2 regions of the Pseudazoarcus sp. NS20 genome follow, and region 2 is predicted to be linked to the other one. Evidence: predicted binding sites of a transcription regulator. Region 2 holds the regulator's gene; the other holds the start of a gene.
What was found. Region 2 encodes FliA, which starts transcription of late flagellar genes. Its sites were predicted from a motif close to CTAAAGTTNNNNNNNNNNNNGCCGNTA; they were not measured.
Positions count from the first base shown of each region.

Region 1 (14,167 bases), on a different contig from region 2:
GAGCTTTTCCTTCACCTGTCCCTGGAACTGAGGGTCAAGCAGGCGAGCGGAGAGCACGAAGCTCATGCGCCCGCACACGTCCTCTTGCTGCAGCTTTACGCCGCGTGGCAGCAAGGCGTGGTGGTCGATGAAGGATTTGACGGCTTCAAACACGCCCGCGCGCAGCCCCGATTCATGCGTGCCGCCGGCCACCGTGGGGATGAGGTTTACATAGGATTCGCTGGGCACGGCCTGTTCCAGCCAGGCGATGGCCCAAGCCGCGCCTTCGCCCACTGCGTAGCTGGGGTCGTCTTTGCCGGCGTAGCTTTCTGCGTGATAGATGGGCGCCACAGGTTCGGTATCGCCCGCCAGTTCGCGCAGGTAACCGGCCAGCCCTTCGGGGTAGCTCCAAGTCTTGGTGCGCGCCGGGCCGCTGGCTTGTTCGGTGTCGAGGCGCACCGAGACGCCGGGCAGCAGCACGGCCTTGCTGCGCAGCAGGCGTTCGAGTTCGCCCAGTGGCACGCGCGGGGCTTCGAAGTATTTGGGGTCAGGCCACACGCGCACGCGGGTGCCGCTCTGGCGCCCGCAGTCGCCTTCGATGCGGATGTCGCCGATGTGCTCGCCGCCCTCACTGAAGTCGATGCGATGAATCTTGCCTTCGCGTTTGACCTCGACCTCGATGCGCGTCGACAGCGCGTTGGTCACGGCCACGCCGACACCGTGCAGACCGCCCGAGAACGCGTAGGCGCTGTTGCCCTCGCGCTTGTCGAACTTGCCGCCGGCGTGCAGTCGCGTGTACGCCAGCACGACTACCGGCACGCCTTCTTCAGGGTGCAGGCCGACGGGGATGCCGCGGCCGTCATCGGCCACGGTGACGGAGCCATCCAGGTGCAAGGTGACGTGGATCTTCTTCGCGAAGCCGCCCAGTGCCTCATCGGCGGCGTTGTCGATGATTTCCTGAACGATGTGGGCAGGCGAGTCGGTGCGGGTGTACATGCCCGGACGCTCGCGGACCGGCTCAAGGCCCTTGAGAACGCGGAACGAAGATTCGTCGTAGGTCTTGCCTGTCATGAGTGCGCAGGTGCTCCGTGGGAAAACGCTGAACAAATTGCTGCCGGGGCGAGTCGCGCGTGTTGCGCGGTGCTCGCCCCGTGCCGGCCTCCAGGTGTGCTGCGTTGCGGCCTTGCAATACATCGCCGGCGGAGAGCGCTGAGGCGAGTTCAGGCAAGGCGTGTGGCGGCGCACAAGCATAACCGCTGCAAGGGGCGGGTGCCTACCGCAAGCGGCAAAACGAGTTGGAGGTGTGGTTCAGGCGCTGCCGAGGTGACGGCCGCGCCCAGTCGGGCGGGCGGCGCCTTCGGCGTCGTACAGGGCGGGCTGGCCCGCGGCGGACAGCAGGGCGGTGAGCGCTGCCTGGTTGTTCTGCATGCGCTCGAGGATGAGCTTGCCATTGAGTTCGTTCAGTGCCTGGACCTCGGCGCCGAGCTCGAGAATGCGCTCCCAACGCGCGCCGGTTTCGGGCAGGCCCTGGCAGAAGCTGCGAACGGCGTCGGCATTGATGGCGATGCGTTCATGCCCGAGCAATTGCACGAGCTGATCATGCTGACGTTGGAGTTGTTGTTGCAGTTCGGTCTTTTGCGGCGTCAATGCGATCAGCGCCTCGGTGTCGCCTGCAACGAGAAGGGCTTGCTCACGCTGCAGCAGCTTCTCGAAGCGCTCAAGCACCGCGAGTTCATTCTCGACGGCGTGGGCGAAACGAGTGCGTGCAGTGGGTGAAATCATGCTTTCTCGCGGCCGAGCATTTCACGCACGCTGTCGAGCAGGCCATCGGCAATGCGGTTGGCGTCGATCTTGAAGCGCCCGTCCTGAATGGCCTGGCGGATCTCGTCGACGCGCGCCTGATTGACCACCGGCGTGGAAGCCATGGAGGCTTCGGCGCGCGCGAGGCTGGGCGACATCGAGGAAATCTCGACGGTGGATGCAGGCGAACCGGACGTGGCCGGTTGCTGGGGGGTGTTGCGGGTGCGGCTCTCGCCCGTTTGCGGCGGAAGCAGACCTTTGCTGGTTCCTTCGATTTTCACGTCAATGCTCCAAATGCAGCCCTTGAGGGTCTCCTGATAGGAGTAGACGGCCATCCAGCGAAAAACTTTAGCGAATTAATTCGTTGGCGCTGCGAGGCGCCCGCGGTGCCGTCGCCCGCGCTGCCGGCGATGATCGCACGTTTTCGCTCAGAAGCGCATTTCCACGACGCCGCCGGCGCGCGCCGTGCCGGTGACGATCTGCCCGTTGGTGAGGCGCACACGCACGGATTCACCGTCACCTGCGCGATTCATTGCACGCCCCTCGGCGGCCACGTTGAAGCCGGTGCCACTGCCGACCACACGCACGATCTGGCCTTGTTCGACGGCCGGCGGCAGGCGCAACTGATCCATGCGCAACGGCTGGCCGGAGGCAATTGCCTGGCGCGCATGGACGCCGATGGCGCGGGACGGGTCGGTCAGCGTGCCGGGCGGCAGGGCGGCAAGGTCGCCTTCTTCGAGGGCGACGTCGTTCGGCCCGATGATCTGGCCGGGGCGTAGCGCGTTGCGGGTGACAAGGTAATCGGTGAATACCGACACGCGGGCGGGCAGATACACCGTCCACACCACCGGCGAATCACAGCGCACACCGATGTTGATGTTGCCCCAGGCGCGCGTGCCGCTGGGCAGGAACGCGCGCAGATCGGCGCAAGGGGGCAGGCGATTGGCGGGGTCGAGTTGCCCCAGCGTGATTGCGCTGCGGCCTGGCAGGCCGGCGGTTTCGCGTTCGAGCAGTGCGTGGGCGGCAGCTTCGACCGGCTCGGCTGCTTGCTGTGCGGCGGCGGGCAGAGAGGCCGCGCACAGCGCGATCAAGAGGACGTGGAGTTTGCGAAGCATGGCGGCATTCCAGCACGCCCGGCGCGCATGGGCAAGGCGCTTGCCGCGCATGGGGGTGCCGTGGAGCGGCAAGTTCTGCCGCCTGTGGCTGCCGGGCGGTGGCCGAAGCGGCGAAATTGGCCGGTAAAGCCATGCCTTATCGGCCTAAGAGCGCAACGACTCGGGGCATACGATGCTGGCACGAAAGCTGCAATAGGGCAGTTGTCTCCAGGCCACTTGTCTGCCAGGGGACGCCGGACGAAAGAGGTGACGCATGAAAGCCCTGCTGGACGACGCACTGCGATTCAACCAGATCGCAATCAATCTGCAGGCTCGCCGTCAGGAATTGCTGGCGTCGAACATCGCCAACGCGGATACCCCCGACTACAAGGCGCGCGACATCGATTTCCGCAGCGCACTGGCTAATGCCATGGGTGGCTCGGGTGGTGGGTTGCCGATGGCGCAGACCTCGGCCATGCATCTGCCGTTTGGCGGTGCGGGCGGTTTCGAGGCGCACATCGGTTACCGGCAGGAATACCAATCCGCGGTGGACGGCAACACCGTCAACATGGATACCGAGCGTGCCGCGTATGCGGAGAATGCGCTGCACTACGAAGCCAGCCTGACCTTCATCAACGGCCTGCTGCGCGGCATGCAAACCGCCATCAGCGGTCAGTAAGGGGGCGGTCATGAGCATGCTCAACGTTTTCACGATTGCCGGCTCGGCGCTCAACGCGCAGTCGCTGCGCCTGAACACCACGGCCTCCAACCTTGCCAACGCCGACAGCGTGGTGGCCGAAGACGGTCAGCCGTACCGCGCCAAGCAGGTGTTGTTCAAGGCCGTGCCGGTGGCCGGCGAACACGCGCGTGGCGTGGAGGTGACCGGTGTGGTCGAGAGTGCTGCGCCGCTGCGCCTGGTGTATGACCCGGCCAGCCCGGCCGCGAATGAAGACGGCTACGTCGAAATGCCCAACGTGAACGTGGTGGAAGAGATGGTCAACATGATCTCGGCCTCGCGTTCCTACCAGAACAACGTCGAAGTGATGAACACCGCGCGCACGTTGCTGCAGCGCACGCTGACCATCGGTCAGTGATGCTGCGGCCTGAGCGGCGCGGATTGATAGGGAGAGCGCGATGAGCGTAGTCGCACAGACACAGAGTGTTCTGGCCAACCTGGCTCGGAACAACGACACGACTTCCGCGAACCGGCGGGCGAACGAGGACGCACAGACGCGCTTCCTGACCCTGCTGACCACGCAGCTGCGCAATCAGGACCCGATGAATCCGCTCGAGAACGCCGAGGTGACCTCGCAACTCGCGCAGATGAGCACGGTGGATGGCATCGAGCGCCTTAACGGCCTGTTCCAGCAGTTCATCAACGGTCAGGAGTCCGCCGAGGCCATGCAGGCTGCGGCGCTGGTCGGGCGTGGCGTGCTGGTGCCGGGTAATAACGTGATCCTTACCGAGGCTGGCGGCATCGGTGGCTTCGAGATCACCGAGCCAGCCGACCGCGTGACGATCTCGATCAAGGATTCGACCGGCCGCGAAGTGGCCAAGCTGGAACTTGAGGACGTCGAAGCCGGCGGTCACAACTATGTTTGGGACGGCACCGCGATCGACGGTAGCGCCTCTGCCGAGGGAATGTACACCGCGACCGTGACGGCCACGCGTGGCGGCGAGACCGTCAAGTCCGGGTCACTGGAGTTTGGTCAGGTGACCGGCATCGTGCGCGGGGTAAACGGCACCGACCTTCAAGTTGGCCACCTTGGCATTTTCCGATTCGACGACATTCGTCAAATTCTCTGACCCGGAGCAGCAATCATGGCATTTCAACAAGGTTTGAGCGGGCTGGCATCGTCTTCGCGCGCGATTGATGTGGTCAGCAACAACATCGCCAACGCCAGCACCGTGGGCTTCAAATCCGGGTCAGCCCAGTTTGCGGACATGTATGCGTCGGCCATGACCGGCGCGGTGTCCACCATCCAGGTGGGCATCGGCAGCAAGGTCGCCGCGGTGAAGCAGGCCTTCACACAAGGCAACCTGACCACCACCAGCAACCCGCTCGACATGGCGATCAACGGCAACGGCTTTTTTGCGATCGACCGTAACGACGGCACGCGGGCCTACACGCGTAACGGTCAGTTCGACGTGAATAACCAGGGCTTCATCATCACCAACCAGGGTGAGCGCCTGATGGGCTACCAGACGCCGGGCCCGAACGGCGGTGTGCCGGCGGGCGGGAGCCAGCTGGTACCGATCCAGATTCCGCAAGGGGGAATTCCGCCGCAGGCGACGCAGGATATCGCCGGGCAATTGGGCGTTGCAGCACGCGCCAACCTCGATTCGCGTGACCAGGTGCCTGCGGGCTATGTTGCGCCTGCGGCTGCGGGGCCGGGCTTTTTCCCCGGCGAGGGCGTGGATGTCAATGACCCGACCACCTACAACCGCACGACTTCACTGGATATCTATGACAGTCTGGGCAACGCGCATTCGCTGTCGTTGTTCTTCGTGCGCACCGACAACACTGCCAACGAGTGGGAAGTCTGGGCCAGCGTCGATGGCGCCGATGCGCAGCGACTCGAGAACGCAGCCGGTGATACCACCATCGGTTTCAACGAATTCGGTCAGTTTCCTGCTGCATCGCAGCCCGACATCGGACGCTTCGCTTTCAACTATCCGGCCGGCCTCCTGCCGGGCACGGTCGCTGATCTCGATTTCACCATCGACCTCACGCGCCTGACCCAGAACGGCTCCGATTTTTCGGTGACCGAGCTGGATCAAACCGGCTACGCGCCGGGCGAGATTGCCGGCATCGCGATTGACCAGAACGGCATCATCCAGGGCCGTTATACCAACGGTGAAACCCGCAACCTCGCTCAGGTGTCGCTGGTGACCTTCCGCAGTCCCAACGGGTTGATCTCGCTGGGTGACAACCTGTGGGCCGAGTCGCAGGCCTCCGGGGTGCCGGTGGCGGGCGCGGCCGGTGTTGGCCTGAACGGCGTGCTGTCGGCCGGGCAGGTCGAGGATTCCAACGTCGACCTCACGCAGGAACTGGTGCAGCTCATCGTGCAGCAGCGTAACTACCAGGCCAACGCGCAGTCGATCCGCACGCAGGATCAGATTCTGCAGACGCTGGTGAACCTGAGATAAGACCGTGCCGGCCGCGTGCTGCAGCGCGTCGGCCAGCCAGCAATAGGAGCGGACGATGGACCGCCTGATCTACACCGCCATGACCGGCGCAAAGCACACCCTGGAGCAGCAGGCCGCGGTGGCGAACAACCTTGCGAATGCAACCTCCACGGGCTTCCGCTCGGAGATGCATCGCCTGCGCGCGGTCGAAGTGCAGACCGAGGCGATGCGCACGCGCTCGTTTACGGTCGATGCCAGTGTTGCCACGGACTACACCGCCGGCCCGATTCAATTCACCGGCCGCAGCTACGATGCCGCCGTAGAGGGCAAGGGGTGGTTCACCGTCGGCATGCCCGACGGCACCGAAGCCTATACGCGCAACGGCAACTTCGAAGTCAGCCCCAACGGGGTGCTGCAGACGCGCGCCGGTCAGCCGGTCATCGGCGAGAACGGCGGCCCCATCACCATCCCGCCGGACAGCGTGGTGACGATCGGCCGCGATGGTTCGATTTCGGTGATCGAGGCCGGTGCCAATACGGTGGTGAACATCGTCGACCGGCTGAAGATGGTGAATCCGCCGGAAGAGAACCTCGAGCGCGGGGACGACGGCCTGTTCCGCACCACCGACGGCTTGCCGGTGCCGCTGGACGAAACCGTGCAGGTGGCGGGCGGTTATCTGGAGGGCAGCAACGTCAAGGTGGTCGATCAACTGGTGGCCATGATCTCGCTGGCACGCCAGTTCGAAATGCAGACGCGCATGCTGCAAACCGCTGAAACCAATGACCGGGCTGCTGCGCAGATCCTGTCGAACCGATAGTGCGCACCGAATAACAGGATTTTTACGCGGCTAATTGCCGCACGGCGCAAGGTGGGGTGCCCGTACTCTGGGTACCTGGGGCAAAAGCCCCGCGCATTGCGCACAGGAGGCTTCAATGATTCGCTCGCTCTGGACCGCCCGTACCGGCCTCGACGCTCAGCAAACCCAGCTCGACGTCATCTCGAACAACCTCGCCAACGTCTCGACGAACGGCTACAAGCGTGCGCGTGCGGTATTCGAGGATCTGCTGTACCAGACCATCCGCCAGCCCGGCGCCCAGCAGACCCAGCAGAACCAGGTCGGCAGCGGCTTGCAGATCGGCTCGGGCGTGCGCGCCGTGGCCACCGAGCGCATCTTCACGCAAGGCGGTCTGCAGAAGACCGACAACGCGCTGGACATCGCCATCCAGGGAAACGGCTTCTTCCAGATCGAGATGCCCGACGGCACGCTGGCCTACACGCGTGACGGCGCCTTCCAGCTCGACAACCAGGGCAACGTCACCACCGCCAGCGGTTATCTGCTGGCCGACAACATCAACATCCCGCAAGACACGCTGTCGATCACCATCGGCAAGGACGGCACGGTCAGCGTGCTGCAGGCCGGCCAGATCAATCCGGTTGAGGTCGGGGCGGTGCAGCTGATCTCGTTCGTGAACCCCGGCGGCCTGCAGAGCGCAGGGGAGAACCTCTTCCTCGAGACCGCCTCCAGCGGCGTCGCGCTGCCCAACCAGCCCGGCACCAACGGCGTCGGCGTGCTCAACCAGGGCTATGTCGAGACGTCCAACGTCAACGTGGCCGAAGAGCTGGTCAGCATGATCGTTACCCAGCGTGCGTATGAACTGAACTCCCGTGCCATCCAGACTTCCGACCAGATGCTCGGACGCCTGACGCAGCTGTGAGGTCCGCCATGATGCGCTCTCTCCGTTTCCTGCCGCTGTGCCTCGTGCCGCTGCTGACGGCGTGCGCGCCGATGTACACCACGCCCCCCACCGCCGTGCATCAGCCGATGAGCGTGCGCCCGGACATGCGCGATGCGACGGTGCAGGGCAACGGCTCGATTTACCGCACGGCCGGCGCCCGCCCGTTGTTCGAGGATCGCCGCGCACGCCACGTGGGCGATGTGCTGACGATCAACCTGGTGGAGCGCACCAACGCCCAGAAAAGCGCCAACGCCAACGCGGGCAGGACGTCCGGCATCAATGCGGGCGTAGCCGCGGTGGGTGGGATCTCGACCGGCCGGCTCGGTCGGCTGAGCGTGGAAGGCGGCTCGGAGTCGACCTTCACGGGCCAAGGCGGCGCGGCGGCCAACAATGCCTTCACCGGCACGATCACGGTGACGGTGATCGACGTGTATGCCAACGGCAATATGCTGGTGTCGGGCGAGAAGCAGGTGGCGATCAATCAGGGTAACGAGTTCATCCGCTTCTCGGGGGTAGTCAACCCCGATACCGTGACCACCTCCAACACCGTGCAGTCCACGCAAGTGGCCGATGCGCGTATCGAATACAAAGGCAGCGGCTTCATCGACGAATCCACCCGCATGGCTTGGCTGCAGCGCTTCTTCCTGGCATTGCTGCCGTTCTGACGAGGTAATTTTCATGAAACGCGCCATCGTCCTGCCTCTTGTCATGCTTGCTGCGCTGGCGCTGGCGGCCACCGTCAATGCCGCGGAGCGCCTGAAAGACCTCGCCACCATCGAAGGCGTGCGCAACAACCAGTTGGTGGGCTACGGTCTGGTGGTGGGTCTGGATGGCAGTGGTGACCAGACCACGCAGACGCCGTTCACGGTGCAGAGCATCGTCAACATGCTCGGCAACATGGGCGTGACGCTGCCGCCCGGCACCAACTTGCAGCTCAAGAACGTCGCCGCGGTGATGGTCACGGCCAACATGCCGCCGTTCTCGCGTGTCGGTCAGCCCATTGACGTCACCGTGTCGTCCATGGGCAACGCCAAGAGTCTGCGTGGCGGCACGCTGGTGATGACGCCGTTGCGCGGCGCCGACGGGCAGATCTACGCGATGGCGCAGGGCAACGTGCTGGTGGGCGGTGCTGGTGCGTCGGCGCCGGGTGCGTCGCAAGTCATCAACCACCTGTCCGCAGGCCGTGTGCCGGGCGGTGCGACGGTGGAGCGTGCGGTGCTCACGCCGCTGGGTCAGGGTGAATTCGTCACCTTCGAAATGCGCGACACCGATTTCGGCACTACGCGACGCGTGGTCGATGCCATCAACCTCGCCACCACGCCGGGCACGGCGCAGGCCGTGGATGGCCGTACGGTGCGCGTGCGCGCGCCGGTCGACCCGACCGACCGCGTGGCCTTCCTCGGCCGTATCGAAAACCTCACCGTTACGCCCGAGCAACAGGCCGCCAAGGTCATTGTCAATTCGCGCACGGGCTCTGTGGTGATGAACCAGCGTGTCACCTTGCAGAACGTCGCGGTGGCGCACGGTAATCTCACTGTAACCGTCGGCACCGATGTCGGCGTGTCGCAGCCGCCGCCGTTCTCGGGTGGCGACACGGTGGTGGTGGGGCAGGGGCGTGTGGATATCGAAGAAAATCCCGCCGCGCTCTTCAACATGCCGGAAAGCGCCAATCTGGCCGAGGTGGTCAATGCTCTCAATGCAATCGGCGCCACGCCGACCGATCTGGTCAGCATCCTGCAGGCCATGAAGGCGGCAGGTGCATTGCGTGCCGAGCTCGAGGTGATCTGAGCGTGAGCTCTTCCGTGACGCTCAATGCGCTCGACCCGCGCTCGTTCTCCGACCTGAAGCGTCTGGCTTCGGCGGATGGCAGCTCGCCGGAAGCCCTGCGTGCGGCGGCTCAGCAGTTCGAAGCCATGTTCATGCAGATGGTGTTCAAGGCCATGCGTGAGGCCACCCCGGTGGACGGGCTGTTCGATAGCGAGCAGACGCGCATGTTTCAGCAATTGCACGATCAGCAGATCGCGCTGGATCTCTCCACCCGTGGCAGCGGCACCGGCTTGGCCGACGTGATCTTCCGTCAGCTTGGCGGCGAAGCGCTGGAGCATGGTTCGGGCCGCGCCGGCACGGTGGGGCCCGATGGCCGGACGTATTTCGACGTTGCCGATGTGCCGCGGCGGGCGGCAATTGCTGCCGCCAAGGCGGAAAAGATCGCCGCCGGCGCCTCTGAATCTGCCGCGGTGGCTGTGGCCGGTGATGCTTCCGAGGCCGCGGCGGCTCAGGCCGCGGCGCCGGGCAGCCCCGCCGAGCGCGCGCAGGCCTTCGTGCGGCGCGTGTGGGACCACGCCGTATCTGCCGCCGAAAAACTGGGCGTCCCGCCGGCTTTCGTGGTGGCGCAGGCTGCGCTGGAAACCGGCTGGGGCCGCGCCGAACTGCGCCGTGCTGATGGCGTGCAGAGCCACAACCTGTTCAACATCAAGGCCGGTTCGAGCTGGAACGGCCCGACCGTCGAGCTCCCGGTGACTGAATACGTCAACGGCCGGGCCCGTACCGAACTCGCCCGATTCCGCGCCTACGGCTCGTATGCTGAGGCCTTCGACGACTACGCGAATCTGCTGCGCAACAACAGCCGTTACGCCGGGGTGCTGGGGCAGACAAATGCCGCTGATTTCGCCGGGAACCTGCAGCGTGGCGGCTATGCCACCGATCCGGCCTACGCCGACAAGCTGGTTCGCATCATCGGCGGCAGCACCTTGCGCTCGGCCACCCCCGGCTGATCGAAAGCTGGCAAGGAACTTGCTGTACTCCGGCTAGGAACGCTTCGAAGAGGGCATCATGGCCGGACTTCTCAATATCGGTCTGACCGGACTGAACGCTGCACAGCTGCAGCTCAACACCACGTCGCACAACATCGTCAACGCCGGCACGGCGGGCTATACCCGTCAGGCCGTGGCCTTGTCGACGAACACGCCGTTGTTCTCGGGCGCGGGGTTCTTCGGTCAGGGCGTGCAGTTGGCCAACGTCACGCGTCAGTACAGCCAGTTTCTGGAAAACCAGGTGCTGTCGGCCGACAACAAGCGTGTCGAATACGCCACCTATGCAGGCCAGATCGCGCAGATCAATGATCTGCTGGCCGATCAGCAGGCCGGCTTGTCGCCAGCGCTGCAAGACTTCTTTGCCGGTGTGCAGGAAGTCGCCGCCAACCCCAACAGCATTCCCGCCCGTCAGGCCATGATCTCGTCGGCGCAGGCGTTGGTGTCGCGTTTCCAGACGCTGGATGCCCGCCTGAGCGAAGTCCGTGAGGGCACCGAAAGCGAGATCGAATACAACATCAACGCCATCAATTCGCTGGCGGCGCAGGTGGCCGACCTCAACAAGCGCATCATGATCGCGCAGGCCGGTGGCTCGGGCTTCCAGCCCAACGACCTGCTTGACCAACGCAATGCCGCGGTCGCCGAGCTCAACAAGCTGGTCAAGACCAGCACCGTGGTCGACAAAGACGGGCAGATGAGCGTGTTCATCGGCTCCGGTCAGAGTCTGGTGCGTGGCGGCAATTTTTCGACGCTCGGCACGCAGATCGACCCATCCGATCCGACACGCAGCCGTGTCACCATGGTGGCCCCCAACGGCAGCCAGGTGCCGCTGCCCGAGAACCTGCTGGGCGGCGGTTCGTTGGGCGGCTTGCTGGCGTTTCGCCGCGAAGCGCTCGACCCGGCGCAGGATCGCCTGAACCTTGTTGCGCGCCAGCTCACCGAAATCTTCAATGACCAGCATAACCTCGGCGTCGATCTGGACGGCGTGCTGGGCGGTGACTTCTTCAAATCGAGCATGGTTCGCCGCGAAGCGGGTGCCAGTGAAGAACCGACCGTGCGCATCGGCAACGACACGCTGCTCACCAACGAGCAGTATCGCTTGACCTACGATGACGCGACCGGCGGCTACACGCTGACGCGGCTGGCCGACAACAGCGTGATTGCCGACCCGGCGGACGTCGGGCTGGTGATCAACACGCCGGGCGTTACCACGGCTGGCGACAGCTTCATCATCGAGCCGCTGCGCGGTGCCGCGCGCAACATGAGCGTGGGCATCACCGACCCGGCGAAGATTGCCGCCGGCAGCCCGGTGTCGGTCGAATTGCCGCTTTCCAATGCCGGCAATGCGGCCGTCAAGGATATCCGCATGACTTCGGTAGGCGGCATGGCGACGACCTACCCGCAGTTTCCCGGCTTCACGGTCGAATACTCGGGCGGGGCATTGACGCTGAACCCGCCCGCCACCGGCACGATCACGCCGGCCACCTACAACCCGGCCACCGAATCGGCCGGCAAGGAATTCACCGTCAGCTTCGGCGGCTCGGAATTCACCTTCACCATGACCGGCTCGCCCGCTGACGGTGACGTGCTGTCTTTCGCGTCGACCGAGCTGGGCGTGGCGGACAACCGCAACGCCGTGGCGCTGGGCGCACTGCAGACCGGCAAGAGCATGCTCAACAACGCTGCAGGCGAAGGCACAGCCACCTTCCAGTCGGCCTACTCGCAGTTGGTGAGCCAGATCGGCAACCGCGCCCGCGAGGCGCAGGTGGGCGAGAAGGCGCAAGAGACATTGCTCACCCAGGCCACCAACGCGCGCGAATCGCTGTCGGGGGTGAACCTCGATGAAGAGGCCGCCAACCTGATCCGTTTCCAGCAGGCGTATCAGGCCTCGGGGCGGGTGATGGCAGTGGCCCAGCGCCTGTTTGATGAACTGATCTCGATCTCGCGATAGGAGCTGAGCCATGCGCGTATCGACCAACATGATCTATTCGCAGGGCGTGGGTTCGCTGCAGCAGCAGACCTCCGCATTGCTCAAGACCCAGCAGCAGCTAGCCACCGGCCGCCGCGTGCTGACGCCGTCGGACGATCCGATCGCTTCGGCTCGCGCCTTGGAGTTGCGCCAGTCACAGGCGGTGAATCAGCAGTTCGCCCAGAACATGGGCTACGCGAACGACAACCTCGGCCTGCTCGAGAACAAGCTCACCGGCATCCAGGAAATCCTGCATTACACGCGCGAGAAGGCCGTGCAAGCCGGCAATGGCGCAATGAATGCCGAAGACCTGCGCATCATGGCCACCGACCTGCGCTCGCAGTTCGACGCCTTGATCGCCATCGGCAACAGTCAGGACGGGCAGGGCAACTTCATCTTCTCGGGCTACAAGGCCAACGAGCAGCCGTTCAGCGGCACCCTGGCGGGTGTGAACTACGCGGGTGACCAGGGCGAGCGCGCCATCCAGATCAGCGCCTCGCGCTATCTGCCGGTCAGCATGCCGGGCGTGGACATCTTCGACCGAACGCGCCGCATCGACGGCAATCAGGTTACCGACAACGATGCGCTCTACAGCAACGCCGGGCAGAACAACAAAGGCACGGCCGGCGCGCTGACGGTGTCGCTCGACGCCGCCAACCTGCCGCTGGATCTGGCCAATCAGGGTCGCCGTTATGTGGCTACCTATTCGCAGCCTGACCCCAACGTGGCCGGCACGTGGAACATCGAAGAGGTTGTGCCCGGCGTCGGACGGCGTGATGTGACGGCCGCAGATGATGGTCTGGCCTTCGATGCCGGCCCGCCGCAGACCGCCACCTTCAACGGTATCTCGATCGAATTGCCGGATGACCCGCCGCCCACCGACAGCAGCGACCCCACCGCGCTGGTGGATGGTGACGCCTTCGAAGTCATCGTGGCCTCGACCAACACCTTCGACAACTACGCCTTGTTCGTCAGTGCGCTGGAAGACAGTGCCGACGTGGGGGTTGCCGGTGGTGTGGCCTTTGCGCTCGAGAACTTCGATTTCGCACTGGATACCGTGCTCAAGGCGCGCACCCAGGTGGGCTCGCACATGACCGAAGTCGGCCAGCTCGAAAGCCTGGGCAGCGATCTCGATCTGCAGTACGCCTCAGCCATCTCGCGCCTCGAAGACGTCGACTGGACGCAGGCGATCAGCGATCTGATGCAGCAGCAGACCTATCTGCAGGCCGCGCAGCAGTCCTTCCTGCGTGTTTCGGGTTTGTCCCTGTTCAACTTCCTGAGCTGATCATGCGCATTCTGGCCGCCGCCTGCACGCTGCTTCTCCTGACCGCCTGCCAGCATTCGTCGCAGCATTCCCAGGCGCAAGGTTCCGAAACTTTCGGGATGGGCGCCGAGGAAACCGCCGCGCAGGAGCCGCCGCCGCCCGCCGGCACGGCGGTGCCGATATGGGGGCGCGTGGGCGATCTCAAGGTGCCCGGCTGGGAAGTGAAGGTCACGCAGCTTGCGGAGGACCGCTTTCGCCTCGACCTGCGCATGCGCACGGTGATCAACGGCGGTGACGGCGAGGCGCGCGTGGCGTTCTTGCGCGGCGCGCGCGAAATCGTGGACGCGGGCGGCTACGCCGGCTTCGACGTCATGCGCTACGAAGAG
Region 1 is NZ_BAAKIY010000004.1:154,658-168,824, forward strand. It holds gene AC6H0W_RS12465 (DNA topoisomerase IV subunit B) at 1-1,050, opposite strand, end outside; gene AC6H0W_RS12470 (flagella synthesis protein FlgN) at 1,288-1,761, opposite strand; gene flgM (flagellar biosynthesis anti-sigma factor FlgM) at 1,758-2,060, opposite strand; gene flgA (flagellar basal body P-ring formation chaperone FlgA) at 2,208-2,894, opposite strand; gene flgB (flagellar basal body rod protein FlgB) at 3,148-3,552, shown strand; gene flgC (flagellar basal body rod protein FlgC) at 3,563-3,967, shown strand; gene AC6H0W_RS12495 (flagellar hook assembly protein FlgD) at 4,008-4,679, shown strand; gene flgE (flagellar hook protein FlgE) at 4,695-6,023, shown strand; gene flgF (flagellar basal-body rod protein FlgF) at 6,079-6,819, shown strand; gene flgG (flagellar basal-body rod protein FlgG) at 6,935-7,717, shown strand; gene AC6H0W_RS12515 (flagellar basal body L-ring protein FlgH) at 7,729-8,403, shown strand; gene AC6H0W_RS12520 (flagellar basal body P-ring protein FlgI) at 8,417-9,526, shown strand; gene flgJ (flagellar assembly peptidoglycan hydrolase FlgJ) at 9,529-10,512, shown strand; gene flgK (flagellar hook-associated protein FlgK) at 10,571-12,499, shown strand; gene flgL (flagellar hook-associated protein FlgL) at 12,510-13,802, shown strand; gene AC6H0W_RS12540 (hypothetical protein) at 13,805-14,167, shown strand, end outside.
Region 1: flgM (flagellar biosynthesis anti-sigma factor FlgM) is a predicted target of FliA. The motif match lies at 2,105-2,131, and genes of this name have one in related genera.

Region 2 (16,975 bases):
AAACCGTCAGGGGTTTGCGCCCCTCGTGAGTTCGAATCTCACCGCTTCCGCCAATCAATCCGGCTGTCAGCACGGCCGGTCAGCAGCAAACCATCCAAAGCCGCGTACCCTCGCGGCTTTGTGGTTTTCAGGCCCTCAGCAGGCCTTGGTGCGGTGGTCTTGCTCCATTCTGCGCTGCGTTGCGCGAGACGGGCGTTTCATTCGGGGATATCCAAGGGCTTCATGGCACAGAACGTCGAACCAACGTCCCTGGTCGTCGATTTCGTCGGCGGCGCAGTGGGGCATCGCTTTCGCTCGGGTGAGGGGCGTGGACAGCCGCTGGCGAAGGCCGCGGGGTTCGCGAGTGGCGTCACGCCGGATGTGGTCGATGCAACTGCCGGCCTGGGGCGTGACGCCTTCTTTCTGGCGTCGCTGGGTGCGCGCGTGACCTTGATCGAGCGCTCCGCGCAGATGTACGCGCTGCTGCTCGAAGGGCTTGAGCGCGCACGCGCCGAGGGCGGACGCCATGCCGAAACCGTGGCGCGCATGACCTTGTTGCATGGCGATTCGTGCCTGTTGCTGCCGGAGCTGAAACCGCAGGTGGTGCTGGTGGACCCGATGCACCCACCGCGCGGCAACACCGCGCTGGTAAAGAAGGAAATGCGCCAGATTCGCGAGATCGTCGGTGTGGATGCGGATTCGACGCAACTGATGCAGGTGGCCCTGGAGGCGGCGCAATGCCGCGTGGTGTTGAAGTGGCCCTTGCGTGCCGAGCCCATGGCCGGAGTGCGCAAGCCCTCGCATCAGATCATCGGCAAAAGCACGCGCTACGACGTTTTCGTGAAGGCCAAGATCGCGCCAGACGCAAAGTAGGTCGCGCCGCGGTGTCTTGAAGCGCAAGCGTGCTCACCGGATGGTCGGGACGCCGCGTTATCATCACCGCACCCGCTGCAGCAAATCGCGTGCCGTCACGCCACACGCTGCAGCCGTCCGAACCCGAGAGAGCCGCATGGACATCACCACCCCTGCCTTGTTGTTCCCCGCAATCTCCTTGCTGATGCTGGCGTACACCAACCGCTTTCTGACCCTGGCGACGGTGATTCGCGGCCTGCATGCCTCGCGCGACCCGCACGCGCCCATCGTGTTGCGGCAGATTCCGGGGCTGAAGCACCGCATCGTGTTGATCAAGTACATGCAGGGCTTCGGCGTGCTGAGCTTTCTGCTGTGCGCGCTGTCGATGTTCGGCCTGTATCTGAACGAGGTTCAGGCGGGCAAATGGATGTTCGGCGCGAGTCTGCTGGCTCTGGTGATCTCGTTGCTTATGTCGCTGGCCGAGGTGCTGATCTCGACCAATGCGCTGTCCATCGTGGTGGAAGACATCGAGGCCGAAGTGTCTTCCGACACGGGCGCAGAGCCGCGGGCCTGAGCCGTGACGCGTGTCGTGGTCTTCAACAAGCCGTATGGCGTGATCTGTCAGTTTTCCGGCGACGGTGCGCGCCCGACGCTGAAGGATTTCATTCCGGTGCAGGGGGTGTATGCCGCCGGGCGTCTGGACACCGACAGCGAAGGTTTGCTGGTGCTCACCGACGACGGCAGCCTGCAGCATCGCATTGCCGACCCGGGCACCAAGCAGCCTAAAACCTATCTGGTGCAGGTTGAGGGCGAGCCCGACGAGGTCGCGCTGGCCGCCTTGCGCGCGGGCGGACTCGATCTGGGCGACTTCCGCACGCAGCGCTGTGAAGCGCGCAGCGTGCCCGAGCCGGATTGGCTGTGGCCGCGTGACCCGCCGGTGCGCTTCCGCAAGAGCGTGCCGACGTCATGGGTCGAGATCGTGTTGCGCGAGGGCAAGAACCGGCAGGTGCGGCGCATGACGGCCAAGGTGGGTTTCCCGACCTTGCGGCTGGTGCGCACGGCCATCGGCCCGTGGTCGCTCGACGGACTGTCGCCGGGGCAGTGGCGCGAGGCGTCCGCCGCCGGCTTGCGCGGGCCGAAGTGAGCGCCAGGCGCCGCTGCGTGCGTTTAGAATCCAACCAGCCACTTGTTCCGGACTAACGATGACTTTCCGCCGCTTTTTCGTTCTGCTGTCGTTTGTGTTTTTCGTGCCGGTTGCGTTCGCGCAGCAGATGCCGCTGGTGCAGCTCACCGCCGGCATGTACCGCATCACGGCCGAACTGGCCAGTACGCCGGATACGCGGCAGGTGGGGCTGATGCACCGGCAGAGCATGGCGGAGAACCGCGGCATGGTGTTTGCCTTCGAGTTCGACGCCACGCATTGCATGTGGATGCGCAATACGCTGATTCCGCTGTCGGTGGCCTTTCTGGATGCCGATGGCACCATCATCAACATCGAAGACATGCAGCCGCAGACAGAGACCAACCATTGCGCGGCCAAGCCGGCGCGCTATGCGCTGGAAATGAACCTGGGCTGGTTTGCGCAGCGCGGCATCGCCGCCGGAGACCACATCGGCGGCGCCAGCAGCCTGCGCCCGGCGCGCTGAGCGCCTCGTTGCGCTGAGCATCCCTCCGCGCGTTCCGGCACAAGTGCCGAATTAGGGCAAAAACCCCGTCTTTATCCACCGGCAAATCTTGCCGCCCCCTCACCATAATTGCCGCACGTGGTCGTCTGTCCGCAGTTTTGCGGGGCGATCCACGCTGGAGCGGCAATGGCCGATGAAAGCGATCTAGAGAAGACAGAACAACCAACCGGACGGCGAATAGAGCAGGCCCGGGAGGAAGGGCAGGTTCCGCAGTCGCGCGAGCTGTCGACGTTCTTCGTGCTGATCGCGGGCGTCACCGGCCTGTGGATGATGGGCGGATGGGTCAGTCAGCGCATCACCGATACCTTGCGGCACGGCTTTTCGTTCGAGCGTGCGGCGGTGTTCGACACGGTCTTGATGCTGCGCACCTTCAATCTGGTCTTCACCGAGGTGCTGATCACCATGCTGCCGCTGTTTGCGGTGCTGATGGTGGCGGCGCTGGCAGCGCCGATCGCGCTTGGCGGCTTCGTGTTCTCCAGCAAGGTACTGGCGCTGAAACCAGAGCGCATGAACCCGCTCAAGGGGCTGGGCCGCATGTTCTCGGTGCATGGCCTGGCCGAGTTGGTGAAGTCGGTGCTCAAGACGGTGGTCATCGGCTCGCTCGCCGTCTTCGCTGTGTGGCGCGAGCGCGAGCACGTGTTTGCGCTGATGAATCGCTCGCTGCAGCAAGCCATTCCCGAGTTCTTTCAAACGCTGTTGTTTGCCTCGCTCATTATCGTTTTGGGGCTGGCCATCATCGCCATGATGGATGTGCCCTTCCAGCTATGGCAGTACCACCGCCGCCTGCGCATGACGCGCGACGAAGTGAAGCGCGAAAACAAGGAGCAGGAGGGCGACCCGCATCTCAAAGCGCGCATCCGCAGCATCCAGCGCGAGATGGCACGCCGCCGCATGATGGCCGAGGTGCCCAAGGCCGACGTGGTGGTGACCAACCCGACGCACTTTTCGGTGGCGCTGAAATACGACAGCGGCAAGATGGGCGCGCCGGTGGTGGTCGCCAAGGGGGTGGGTGCGGTGGCACTGAAGATTCGCGAGATTGCCGCCGAGCACGATGTGCCGCTGCTCGAGGCGCCGCCGCTGGCGCGCGCGCTCAACGCCCATTGCGAGCTGGGCCAGGCCGTGCCGGCGCAGCTCTACACCGCCGTGGCCGAGGTCATGGCCTACGTCTATCAACTCAACACGTGGTTGTCACGCGGCGGGCGCAAGCCCGTCGTGCCGACCGATCTGGACGTGCCGGAAGGCATGGACCCGGGCGCGGTTGCCTGAGCATGGCGAGCCTGCCGAACGAGGCCGATGAATGAATAACGCACTGAACCTGCGCGCCATCGCGCGACCGGAAAACCTGGCTCTGCTGGGGGCGCCGATCTTCATCATCATGGTGTTGTCGATGATGGTGCTGCCGCTGCCGCCGTTCGCGCTGGACCTGTTCTTCACCTTCAACATCGCACTGGCGGTAATGGTGTTGCTGGTGGCGATGTACACCAAGAAGCCGCTGGATTTCTCGGTGTTCCCCACGGTGTTGCTGGTCACCACGCTGCTGCGGCTGGCGCTCAACGTGGCGTCCACCCGCATCGTGCTGCTTGAGGGGCACAACGGCCCGGACGCCGCCGGCAAGGTCATCGAGGCCTTTGGCTACTTCCTGGTGGGGGGCAACACAGCCATCGGTCTGGTGGTGTTCGGGATTCTGGTGCTGATCAACTTCGTGGTGATCACCAAGGGCGCCGGCCGTATCGCCGAAGTGAGCGCGCGCTTTGCCCTGGACGCCATGCCGGGCAAACAGATGGCCATCGACGCCGACCTCAACGCCGGCCTGATCAACGAGGACGAAGCCAAGCGCCGCCGCAAGGAAGTGTCGCAGGAGTCCGATTTCTTCGGCGCCATGGACGGTGCCTCGAAGTTCGTGCGCGGCGACGCCATCGCCGGCATCCTGATTCTGCTCATCAACATCATCGGCGGTCTGGTGGTGGGCGTGGTGCAGCACGACATGAGCATGGGTGCCGCAGTCGAGACCTACACGCTGCTGACCATCGGCGACGGCCTGGTGGCGCAGATTCCGGCACTCATCGTGTCGGTGGCAGCGGGCTTGGTGGTGTCGCGCGTGGGCGGTGACGATTCGGAAGACATCGGCGGCCAGGTGATCGGCCAGGTGTTCGCCAAGCCGCAGGTGATGATGTTGAGCGGCGGCATCATCGGCGTGCTGGGCCTGATTCCGGGCATGCCCAACCTGGTGTTCATCCTGATTGCGTCTGGCCTCTTCGGTCTGGCATGGCATCGCCAGCAGAGTCTGGAGCGCGCGAGTCTGGCGGCCGAGGAGAGCGCAGCTTCCGCCGAGCCGCAACCCGCTGCTGCGCAGGAAGCGCAAGAGGCGAGCTGGAACGACGTGCAGCCGGTGGACGTGCTGGGGCTGGAAGTCGGCTACCGCCTGATACCGCTGGTGGACAAGGGGCAGGGCGGCGAGCTGCTCAAGCGCATTCGTGGCCTGCGCAAGAAGTTTGCGCAAGAGGTGGGCTTTCTGCCTGCGTCGGTGCATATCCGCGACAACCTCGAACTCAAGCCCAACGCCTACCGCATTTCGCTCAAGGGCGTCGAAGTCGGCGCGGGCGAAGCGTGGCCGGGGCAGTATCTGGCGATCAACCCAGGCCATGTTGCCGGGCCGCTGGCGGGGCGCGAGACGCGCGACCCGGCGTTCGATCTGCCGGCCGTCTGGATCGATCCGGCGCAGCGCGAACAGGCGCATGCGCTGGGCTACACAGTGGTGGATGCCGGCACGGTAGTGGCGACCCACCTCAATCACCTGATTCTCAATCACGCTGCCGAACTGCTCGGCCGGCAGGAAACCCAGCAGCTCATCGACCACATCGCCAAGGATTCGCCGAAGCTGGTCGAAGACCTGGTGCCGGGTCAGTTGCCCTTGTCGGTGGTGCAGCGCGTGCTGCAGCAACTGCTCGAAGAGGGCGTCAACATCCGCGACATGCGCAGCATCATCGAGGTGCTGGCCGAGAGCGCGCCGCGCATCCAGGATCCGGTCGAGCTCACCGCCCGAGTGCGCGAGACGCTGGGCCGCTCGATTTTGCAGAGCTTGTTCCCCGGCAACGGCGAGGTGCAGGTCATCGCCCTCGAGCCGACACTCGAGCGCATCCTCACGCAAGCCATGGGCGCGCAAGCAGGCAATGGCGGCGCCATCGAGCCGGGGCTGGCCGACAGCATGCTGCGCCAGACCGCCGATGCCGCGCAGCGCATGGAAGATGCTGGCGTGCCGCCGGTGCTGCTGGTGCCGCCGCAACTGCGTCTGCTGTTGTCGCGCTTCCTGCGCCGTGCGGTGCCGTCGCTAAAAGTCATCGCCAATACCGAAGTGCCGGAGTCGCGCACCGTGCGCGTTACCTCGATGGTGGGCGGAGCGGCCTGAGCCGGCATTTGAAGAACGGATTAAGCGGGAACATTCCCGTTTATTCCGCCGTCGCCCAAGCCGGGTGGGCGGGAATAATGGGCTCATGCTGCGCTACAGGCGCGGACTGTCTGGAGAACCGGAATGAACGTCAAGCGCTACTTTGCCGCCACTGCCCGCGAGGCGCTGCGCGCCCTCAAGGCTGAATTGGGCGCCGACGCCATCGTGCTGTCGAACCGCGCCGTTGAAGGTGGCGTGGAGATCCTCGCGTTGCCGGCGGATGCGGTGGGTGCAGTGACCACGCCGCCGCGCAAGGAAGAGGCGCCGGCTCCGGTTGCATCGTTTGCCGACGAAGACGAGGATTGCCGCGTGAGTCTGGGTGGCCCGCGCACGCAGCCAGCCGCCCAGCCGGCCCCGCAGCGCATCCGCCCCTTCGAGCCGCCGCGCATGGAAACCCCCGATTACCTGATCCGCAAGCGTGGCTACGAGAATGTCGAGGCTCCGGCTCAGCCGTCGCAGCGCCCCGCAGCCCAGCCGCGCGCCGAAGCCGCGTCGGCTCGTGCGGAAGCGCGCACGCCTGAGCAGGCGCTGACGACCGAGCCCCCGATTGCCCGCGCGCCCGAGCCCAAGGCGCAGGCGCCGCGCGCCGCTGAAGATCCGCGCATTGCCGAACTGCAGCAAGCCAACGCCCGCCTGATGGCCGAGCTGGGCGGCATCCGCGGCATGATCGAACGCCAGCTTGCAGCCTTCGCCTGGGGCGACACGCGCCGCAACGCGCCGGGGCGTGCCGAAGTGCTGGGTGAATTGCTCGATGCCGGTTTTGCCACGCGCCTCGCACGCAAGCTGGTGGAGTCGGTGGATGAAGCGCACAGCGCTGACGAGGCTCGCCTTGCCGTGCGCAACACGCTGGCGCGCGATCTGCGCGCGATGTCGTCGGACGCCGACCTGATCGACCGCGGCGGGGTGTTCGCGCTGGTCGGCCCGACCGGCGTCGGCAAGACCACCACCACAGCCAAGATCGCTGCGCGCTGCGTGGTACGCCACGGCGCCGACAAGATCGCGCTGATCACCACCGACGGCTACCGCATCGGGGCGCAGGAGCAACTGCGCATCTACGGCCGCATTCTGGGTGTGCCGGTGTTTCCGGTGCGCGACGCGTCCGACCTGCGCCAGACCATTGCCGAGCTGCGCGGCAAGCACATGGTGTTGATCGACACGGTGGGCATGAGCCAGCGCGACGAGATGGTGGTCAAGCAAGCCGCCATGCTGTCGGGCGCGGGCAACGTGCACCGCCTGTTGCTGCTCAATGCCACGGCCAGCGGCGAGACCCTGGATGACGTGATCGAGGCCTATCGCGGGTCGGATCTGGCCGGCTGCGTGATGACCAAGGTGGACGAAGCCGTGTCGCTGGCGCCGGCCGTAGGCGCCGCCATCTCGCACGGGCTGGAAGTGTTTTACGTCACCAATGGCCAGCGCGTGCCGGAAGACCTGCATCTGCCCAACCGTGCTTACCTGCTGCACCGCAGCCTCAATGCCCGCGTGCGTGACAGCTCGTGGAAGCTCGATGCCGATGAGGCGGCCCTGAAATTCGCAGCCGGCGCGGGAGCCTGACATGAACTGCAGCATGCTCGCCACGCGTCTGAAAGCGCCGTGGATGGCCTGCGCTTTCGCGCGTGAATCGGGAGGACAGGCATGATCGACCATCACGAAGATCAGGCGGCCGGTCTGCGCAGACTTTTCCGCCGTGCCCCGCCCACGGTGGTGGCGCTGTATGCCACCGGGCGCGACCGCGCCGTCACCGCCGTGCGCACGGCGTTCCGCCTGGCAGCGCGTGCCGAGCGCGTATTGATTCTGGATGAGGCGCGTGGTGAGCAATCGCTGGTCGGTGCGCTCGGCTTGGACGAGGGCGTGGATCTGCTCGGCGTGTTGGGTGCCCAGGTGGATGTGCGCACGCTTGTGCAGCCGGTGCCCGGTCTGGTTGGCCGCGTGCCGGTCAGCGCGGCGGCGCTGGCCTTGCCTCTGCTCGATGAAGAGCGGCGTACCAGTCTGATCGAAGCGCTGCGTTCGCTGTATCGCCATGCCGGCTTCGTGCTGGTGCACGCCAGTGCCGAAGAGGCGGCTGACCCGTCGCCGTTCGTGGTGGCCGCGCCGCGCCGCCTGTTGGTGGCCGAGGCCAGTCGCACTGGTGCCCTGGAAGCCTATGCCGTCATCAAGGGGCTGGCCGGCGCCGGCGCCGGCTCGATGCATGTGGCGGTTTCGGGGGCGCGCACGCGCGAAGAGGCCGCGGCGTTCTTCAACAGTCTCGATACGCTGGTGCGCAATCACGTCGGCGTGCCTTTGGCGTGGCTGGGTGAAGTCGGGCGTGACGATCTGGCCGGCGGGCTATCGGCCGAGGCCGGGCAGTCGTCCCCCCGCGAGCCGGAGGCGGCTTTTCTGCGCAGGCTTGCGGCACTGAGTGGCGGACGCCTGGTCGCGTCACGTCGCGCCGCGAGCTGAGGAATCATTGCGCATGTTCATCCTCACTCGAAAAGTCGAAGCTGCAGCAGGCCATTCCCGCTCGGGTGGCGTGCATAATGTCGGCAAAGGGCGAGTGGCGTCCCGCAATACCCGGGCACTGTGGATGTACGATTCAGAAGGCAACCCTGACAAGGCACACCTCGTCGAGCTGTACGCACCGCTGGTCAAGCGCATCGCCTATCACCTGATGGCGAAGCTGCCGGCCAGCGTGCATGTCGACGATGTCATGCAGAACGGCATGATCGGTCTGCTCGACGCCGTCTCGCGCTACGAAGACGGCCTCGGTGCGCAGTTCGAAACCTACGCGGCCCAGCGCATCCGCGGCGCCATGCTCGATGGCCTGCGCGAAGACGACTGGATGCCGCGCAGCCTGCGCCGCGACATGCGACGTGTCGAATCGGCCGTGCAAAAGCTCGAACAGACCCTCGGGCGTCCCCCCTCCGAAACCGAACTGGCCGAAGCGGTCGGCGTGCCGCTCAACGAATACCAGCAGATCCTGCAGGATGCACGCGGTCACCAACTGGTGTATTTCGAGGATTTCAGCGGCGCCGAGGATGAAGACTTTCTCGACCGCCACATCGTCGCCGAAGACACCAACCCGCTGGGCCTGATCGAAGATGCCGATCTGCGTCGCACGCTGGTGCAGGCCATCGAAGACTTGCCCGAGCGCGAGCAGCTGGTGATGAGCCTGTATTACGAAGAAGATCTCAACCTGCGCGAAATCGGCGAGGTGCTGGGTGTCACCGAATCACGCGTATGTCAGTTGCACAGTCAGGCGGTGGCGCGACTGCGCTCGCGCGTGTTCTCCGATGGCGCGCCTGCGGCCGCGCCCAAACGCCGTGGCCGTCCGCCGCGCGTTAAATCCTGAGCGGTGACTTCATGGATCGGATAAGCGTTTTCGGTCTGATTCTGGGCATTGCCGCCATCGTGGCCGGGCAGATGCTCGAAGGCGGTCACGTCACTTCGCTGCTGCAGCCCACGGCGTTGATGATCGTCATCGGTGGCACCCTCGGCGCAGTGATGCTGCAAAGCCCGCTGCGCGTGTTTGTGGACGGTATGCGCATGACGCGCTGGGTGTTCGTGCCGCCGCCCGACCGTGGTGAACAGCTCATTGGTCTGGTGACGCACTGGGGGGCTACGGCGCGACGCGACGGATTGCTGGCGCTCGAGCCTCGCATCCAGGAGCAGCGCGACCCGTTTTTGCAGCGCGGGCTGCAGTTTCTGGTCGATGGCATCGAGCCGGATCGCCTGCGTGAGCTGATGCATGTGGAGATCGACGCCTCTGAAGCGCAGATGAAGCTCGGCGCCCGTGTGTGGGAATCCGCCGGTGGCTATTCCCCGACCATCGGCATCCTCGGCGCCGTGCTGGGGCTGATTCACGTCATGGAAAACCTCACCGAGCCCTCACGCCTCGGGGCCGGCATTGCGGTGGCCTTCGTCGCCACGATCTACGGCGTGGGCTTCGCCAACCTGGTCTTCCTGCCGTTCGCCAAGAAACTGCAGGCGCACATCGCGCGCATCTCCGCCGAGCGCGAGATGATCGTCGATGCGCTGGTGGGCATCGGCAACGGTGAAAACCCGCGCATCATCGAAGCCCGCATGCGCGGCTATCTGGTGTGACGCCGGCATGCCGCGCCGCCGACGCCGCGAGGAACACCACGAGAATCACGAGCGTTGGCTGGTTTCGTACGCGGATTTCATCACGCTGCTGTTCGCCTTTTTCGTCGTCATGTATGCGCTGTCGTCGGTCAACGAAGGCAAGTACCGCATTCTTTCGGATTCGCTGCTGACGGCGTTTCGCAGTGTCACGGTGAATCAGGAGAGCGAGCAGCTGGCGGTGGCGCCCATTGTGGTGCCGATTCGCCCGGCGCCGCCGGTCAGCCAGACGGAGCGCAATGCCAGCGGGCAGGGCGATCAGATGGTGCATATCCGCCGCATGAGCGAGAGCATCCGCCGCTCGCTCGAGCCCCTGACCCGCACCGGCCAAGTGAATATCTCGGAGGGGGCGCACGGCATCACGGTCGAGATCAACGCCAGTCTGCTGTTCTCGTCAGGTGAATCGGCGCTGCAGATCGGTGCGCAGTCGCCGTTGCGTGCGATTGCGCAGGTGTTCGCAGCGGGTGATTTTCCGGTGGTGGTCGAAGGGCATACCGACAACACACCGATCAGCACGGCACGCTTCCCGTCGAACTGGGAGCTTTCTTCCGCTCGTGCTTCATCCATCGTGCGCGTGTTTGCCGACGCGGGCATTCCGCCGGCACGCCTGTCCGCCGTCGGATATGCCGATCAGCGCCCGATTGCCGAAAACCTCACCGAAGAGGGGCGCGCACGCAACCGCCGCGTGACGATCCGCCTCGACGCCATGTACAACGATCCGCCGCCGCTGGCGCCGGGCAACATCCGCCAGAGCGACCCGCTTCACACCTTGCTGCCCTGAGCAAATGTCTTTGGCTCTCAGCCCTAGCCAGTTGCGCCGTGTTGCGTCGCGGCCGATACGCGGCGCATATAGCGTTACTGCATTTCGATGGACTGCTTCACGAGCTGCAACTCCATGATCTCGCGCGCGACTTCGCCGAGCACGCGCTTGCGCAATTCGTCCATCGACTCGCCGACGTCGCTGCGGCAGCGTGCGGCGAGGTCGTGGTTTGCGTGGAAACCAGTCAGGTAGCTCCCGTATCCGTACTGCATGCGTGGGCCGTCGCAGCGACGCTCTTCGCTTTTGACCGAGCCTTGCACGGTGCCTCGGTGCGTCTGCACTCCACCCGTATGCACGGTCACCACGTAGCTGTACTCAATCTCCCGTCCGCCGTGAACGATGTCTACGACATAGGTTGAATGCGGCGAAAACCGACGATGAGCGTAGAACGGGTCGATGTCGTAAGCCGGATAAAGCAGCGTCTGCGCGCGTTGCGGGAGACTGCGTTCCTCGTGGCGGATGCGCTTGACGGTGACCGTCTGCAACCGCGGGTCGGGCTCTTCAGACCACTCGATGCCGGGAGTCTGCGGGGCGATCATGCCGAGCAGGTCGGCCCGCATGAAGTGATCGGCGCCCTCGACGACAAGCACGGCATGCGTCGTCAACTCTGAGCGGCGACGGGCGGCAAAGGTCTGCGCGATCGGTGCGACGAGATCGATCTCGCTGCGGCGCACGTTCATCTGCGGCAGCAGGGCGACGAGTTCGCGACCCTCGGCGCTGTCGGCCCCGACGTGCTGCACGTACTGAACGAAACCGCGAAGCGGCCGGCCCCCGCCATTGACGAGTTGTTCAACGGTGCGCGCGACGACAAGGCGATGCGGTTCGCCGTGCTGCAGCATCGGCAATTCGTCGAGGGGGTCATCGAGCGTGAAGGGCAGCGCACCGCTGCGGTTGGCTTCAACGATCGCGCGCTCGGACTGCGCTTCGAGCGCGGCGACGCGCGCTGCGGGCAGCACGTCAGCGGCACGCAGCTTGCGCAGCGTTGCAAGGTGATGGGGGGCCGCTCTGGGAGTCGCGAGCACGGTGGCGCCAGGCTCCAGATACGATGCGAGCACTTCGGACGCCTGCGGGCGGGCGGCGAACAGCTCGCGCAGCCGTGCGTCGCCGGTCGCGCGCTCCAGCGCAGCGACCATCTGTCGTCCGGCCAGGGCCGTATCGTTGCGGTCGAGTGCGCGACTTGCTTCTGCGACGTGCCAAGTCGCTTGCGCGCTTGGGTCACTCGGATATCCGCCAAACGACGCGCAGGCGGCAAGCGTTGCGCACAGCAGAACAATGAGGGCGAAGTGGAGCGGGGAACGGCACGAGGTGGTCATCGGCATGCGGGCTGTCCGGCTGGCACGCGACGGCGGTCGCGCGGTGTGCATCATCGGCGGTGTCGAGCTCGCGCCATCATCTTGAAGACTCTGGCGCGGCGGCGAATTTCATCCACGATACCCCCAAGCGCAACATCCGTGGGGGCACCTCCGGCGAAGCGCTGCCTGCCGGGTGAGCAAAGCGGTTTCCGCGCGTTCGCTCAATGACTTGCGTTGCTTGCTCAGGGCCTGTCCCCAAGCCTATCCACAGGATCTGTGGATAGTGGGTCGCAGCGAGACGAGTGACTTGGAAAATGCGGCAGCACCTCTTGGGCGACCTCTTCCATGACCTCGTCAGCCGGCCGTTGGCCGCGTTTGAAGCCGAGGGCAACATGATTGACTCCGACCCCGCGCAGTCGTTCGAGCAATTCAATCATCAGATTGCGGCCCAGGCGGTAGCCCGAGCGAATCGGTTCGAGCTCGGCGTTGGGGTCTTCCGCGAGGTCGATGTGCAGGGGTTGGGCGAAGGGCTTGAAATCCGCGCCACTTTGCTCGACCGCGTCACGCCAGTTCTGCATGACGATGCTCTGCGTGTTCGGGCTGTTGGAATACATGATCCATGCGTCGCAGTTGGCGGCGATCCACGGCGGGTCCTGTCGGCAATGGCCGGTGATGCCGATGGGAATGCGTTTGTACAGCGGCTTTGGGATCAGGTCGGCCTTGGCCAGCGTGCCCAGAGGTGAATTGATGTTGGGGTAGCTCTCGTACAGCAGGCGGTTGAAGTAACCCAGCGTCTCGCGAAAGATCTCGCCGCGCTTTTCGATGTCGAGCCCGAAGGCGGGGAACTCCACCGCCCGGTCGCCCGAGGCGATACCCAGAAACAAGCGGCCGCCCGACAGCTGATCGACCGAAGCGGCGGCCTTGGCGAGCGTGATCGGGTGGTTGAGCGGAAACACGATGGAGCCGGTGGCCAGCGTGATGTTGCGCGTGTGCCCGGTGATCAGCCCCAGCCACACCCACGGGTCGTAGATCTGCCCGGTGTCGCCGAAGCTCGGGTCGCGCAGCGGCACGTCGCGCGTCCATAGGGCGGCATAGCCCAGCTCGTCGGCGCGCTTGGCCAGCTCCAACTGACGGCTCATGTCGGGCAGGTCGTCGGTGTAGTTGTCGATCGCGAAAAACAGCCCGAGCGTGAGTTTGTCGCGCGCGAACATGCGGCGGTAGCCCGGTGAGTCGGGCGGCACGTACGGCTCCGGCGGCGCCTCGGCAGCGGGCTTGCGGAATGACCCCGCTGCCTTCTTAGGCGCCACGAAAGGTTTGCGTCCGAGGTGGTCGTCGGGGGAGGGGCCGAGAATCAGCTTGCGCAATTGCTTGCGCCAAGGCGCTGCGGGGCGGTCGGAGGACAATCGGGACTCCTGTCGGGTGAGGACGCCGAAGGACGATTCTAGCCTGCCCGAGGCGCACGCTGCGCCATCATGAAGGTGTGCCGGGCTGGCCAGTCCTGTGGTGCGAGAACGTTTGCGACAGTGGCGGCTCCAAGCCAATCCTTCCGAACACCCCGTTGCAAAGGATCCCATGACCACCTTGTTCGACCCCATCCGCATCGGTGACATCGAGCTCGCCAACCGCATCGTGATGGCACCGCTGACGCGCAACCGCGCCCACAATCAAACGCCCGACGACCAGACCGTGGAGTATTACCGCCAACGCGCCACCGCCGGCCTGATCATCACCGAGGCTACCCAGATCAGCCCGATGGGTCAGGGCTACCTCGACACGCCGGGCATCTACAGCGCCGAGCAGGTGGCGGCGTGGAGAAAAGTCACCGATGCCGTGCATGCCGCCAGCGGGCGCATCGTGATCCAGTTGTGGCATGTCGGCCGCATTTCACACTCCTCGCTGCTGCCGGACGGCGCCCAGCCAGTGTCGTCGACCGCCCGCCGCCCGAATGCCAAGACCTTCACCGCCGAAGGTTTCGTGGATACGTCTGCGCCGCGTGCGCTGCGCGACGATGAACTCCCCGCGCTGGTGGAGGACTACCGCCGTGCCGCACGCAATGCCGTGGCGGCGGGTTTCGACGGCATCGAAGTCCACGCCGCGAACACCTATCTGCTCGAACAGTTTCTGCGCGACAGCGTGAACGACCGCAGCGGCCCGTACGGCGGCAGCATCGAGAACCGTGCGCGTCTTCTGATCGAGATCATGCAGGCCGTATGCAGCGAGATCGGCGCAGGGCGCGTCGGCATCCGGCTGAGCCCGCTGACGACGTTCAACGACACCCCGCTCGACAGCGCTCCGCAGGCGCTTTATGGCTATGTGGTGGAGCAGCTCTCGCCGCTCGGGCTGGCTTACACTCATGTCATTGAGGGCGAGACCGGCGGAGCGCGTGAGCCCGAGGGGGCTCCGCAATTCGACTATGCGGCACTGCGCAACGCCTTCCCCGGCGCCTGGCTGGTGAATAACGGTTATGACCGGGGCACGGCCATGCAGGCGGTTGGTAGCGGCGCTGCAGATCTGGTGGCTTTCGGTGTGCCGTTTCTCGCCAACCCGGATCTGGTGCGCCGCCTGCGTGAAGGAGCCGGTCTTAATCAGCCGGATACCCGCACCTTCTACGGCGGCGGGGCCAAGGGCTACATCGATTACCCCACGCTGGACCAGATCAGGCAGGCTTGAGTGGCGGGCCGGGCGACGGCTCGGACTGCGCTGGTGTATCCTCGGGACGGAAGACGCCTTTGCCGTGTTCCGTCCTTGAGGCGGCACACGGCGTACATTTCTCCGCCCGACTTCTCATCTGGATGCCCCAAGACTCCGCTTCAACCGCTACCCCTGACCGTCTCAATACCTTGCTCGACCGCTTCGAGCGCTGTTTCAAGCGCCTCGGACAGGCGAGCGATTTTGCGCGCCCCGCCCATGCCGCAGAGGTGCTGGATGCGGCGCGTCCCTTGTTGTGTCTGCCGGGCGGGGTGGCCGCGTTGTACGAGCGGGCAGGGGCTTTGCAGGTGGCGGGGGTATTCGCCGGAAGTGATTGGGAGTATCCCGAGCGCCTGCAGCCGCAACTCGTTCCCGGGACGCTGAAGTTCGCCGAAGTGCGCGTGGTGACGCTGGAGTGCCTGAGCCTGCTGCGTTGGCTGGCGATTGCCGAGGGCCGCGCCACACACCCGGGCATTGCGGCCGAGCAGGCTGTGCACTTCCTGCGCGAGGTGCTGGCGGTCAATCTGGATTTCGTTTTTGATCGCGCCACCGAGCTGTCGCGCGAGCGCCGCACCGAGGGGGCACGCCAGGTGTTTGCTTTTTTGGCGGAGCACATCGGCTATGACTCCATGCTCGAACAACTGGTCGAGGAAGTCTGGCGCATCATGCGTCAGCGGCCGGTCAAGGTCGATGGCGTCAAGACCATGATCACCAAACTGGCGGTGTATCTGGACGACCCGCAAACCGGCGTGAATGGCTTGCGCGGGGCGGACCGATTGATCAGTGCGCTGTTCGGGCCGACCCAGGGCACGCATTACGACCCCGGTGTGGAGGCGTACCGCGAGGCGCTGGCGCACATGGACGTGCAGACGCTCAAGCAGGAGGCCAGCGGGTTTGCGCGGGCAATGGCGGACACCGGCCTGGTGTCGGTGTACCACCCGGTGCTGATGCGCTGGTTGCTCGAACAGCAGCCCGACCTGATTCCGGTGGCTTTGGGCCTGAGCACCACCGGCACCGAGAGCTATCTGAACTTCAACGAACTCGTTCGCGAACTCATTGACCGCACGGCTCACCCCGAGACCTGTCAGGCGATCTACGGCCTGTCGTGCCTGCTCGAACGCGGCATCCTGTTCTCCCCGCCGCTGGTGCCGGCACTGTGGCGCCAGATCCGTCTGCCTTTGCACGCGCGCACCGCCGAGATGCTGACCCGTGTGTTCGGCCCCGGGCTGTCGCCCGAAGCGCACCTGCTGGCAGGTTTGCTCAATGTGCTCGGGCAGCCGTTCGGCGTGGGGCAGGGGCATAACCCCACGTGCCAGGCCGCACGCGCCATTTCGATGTGGGCATGGAACGACCCGGATTACCTGATGCAACTGGTGGCCTGGGCAGCACGTGACGGCGCCATCACCATGCATTTCGAGGGGCAGCCGCTCGATTCGTCGCTGCTGCCCGCGGGGCTGGTGGATGTGCTCAACCTCGATCTCGACCCGGTTTCCCTGCTGCTGGTGCCACATCTGGACCGCATCTATTTCGGCATGGGGCGCCTCGCGGCAGGGCGTGGTGAAGACCCGCACAAATGGGTCAACCCCGAGTTTCACGGTTGGTGGGTGGTGCGTGGTTTTGCCATCGCGGTGGACGTCGCCAGCGGGCTGCTCGAACGCTACGACGAATTCGTGCGTGATTTTCACGCCTCGTACCACCCGCACTACAACGGCAATCACGTACAGATCCACCCGCAGCCGGCCGGTGTGGCGGTGACCGATTCGGGCGGGCGCTTTGTCGGCTGGCATGCCATTACGCTGATTCGTACTGCGCCCGATCTGCGCGGCGAGATGCGCGCCTATTTCTACAACCCCAACAACGACGGCGGGCAGGACTGGGGTTGTGGCGTGGTGGTGTCCACCGAAGGCAACGGGGAGCACTTCGGCGAATCCTCGCTGCCGTTCGCGCAACTGGCCTCGCGCGTGTACATCTTCCACTTCGACCCGCAGGACCACGGCAACCCCACGGTGGTGCCCGAGGAGGCCGTTGCCAATGTGCGTGCGATGGCCGTCGAAAGCTGGGCGCGCGAGCGCGTACCCGCTGCATCGAACGCCGATTCGGC
Region 2 is NZ_BAAKIY010000003.1:93,239-110,213, forward strand. It holds tRNA gene AC6H0W_RS09085 (tRNA-Ser) at 1-53, shown strand, start outside; gene AC6H0W_RS09090 (class I SAM-dependent methyltransferase) at 223-852, shown strand; gene AC6H0W_RS09095 (DUF2721 domain-containing protein) at 989-1,405, shown strand; gene AC6H0W_RS09100 (pseudouridine synthase) at 1,409-1,975, shown strand; gene AC6H0W_RS09105 (DUF192 domain-containing protein) at 2,034-2,477, shown strand; gene flhB (flagellar biosynthesis protein FlhB) at 2,643-3,782, shown strand; gene flhA (flagellar biosynthesis protein FlhA) at 3,814-5,922, shown strand; gene flhF (flagellar biosynthesis GTPase FlhF) at 6,046-7,512, shown strand; gene AC6H0W_RS09125 (MinD/ParA family ATP-binding protein) at 7,594-8,397, shown strand; gene AC6H0W_RS09130 (RNA polymerase sigma factor FliA) at 8,522-9,286, shown strand; gene AC6H0W_RS09135 (flagellar motor protein) at 9,298-10,038, shown strand; gene motD (flagellar motor protein MotD) at 10,046-10,855, shown strand; gene AC6H0W_RS09145 (hypothetical protein) at 10,930-12,027, opposite strand; gene AC6H0W_RS09150 (LLM class oxidoreductase) at 12,429-13,589, opposite strand; gene AC6H0W_RS09155 (alkene reductase) at 13,759-14,856, shown strand; gene AC6H0W_RS09160 (hypothetical protein) at 14,979-16,975, shown strand, end outside.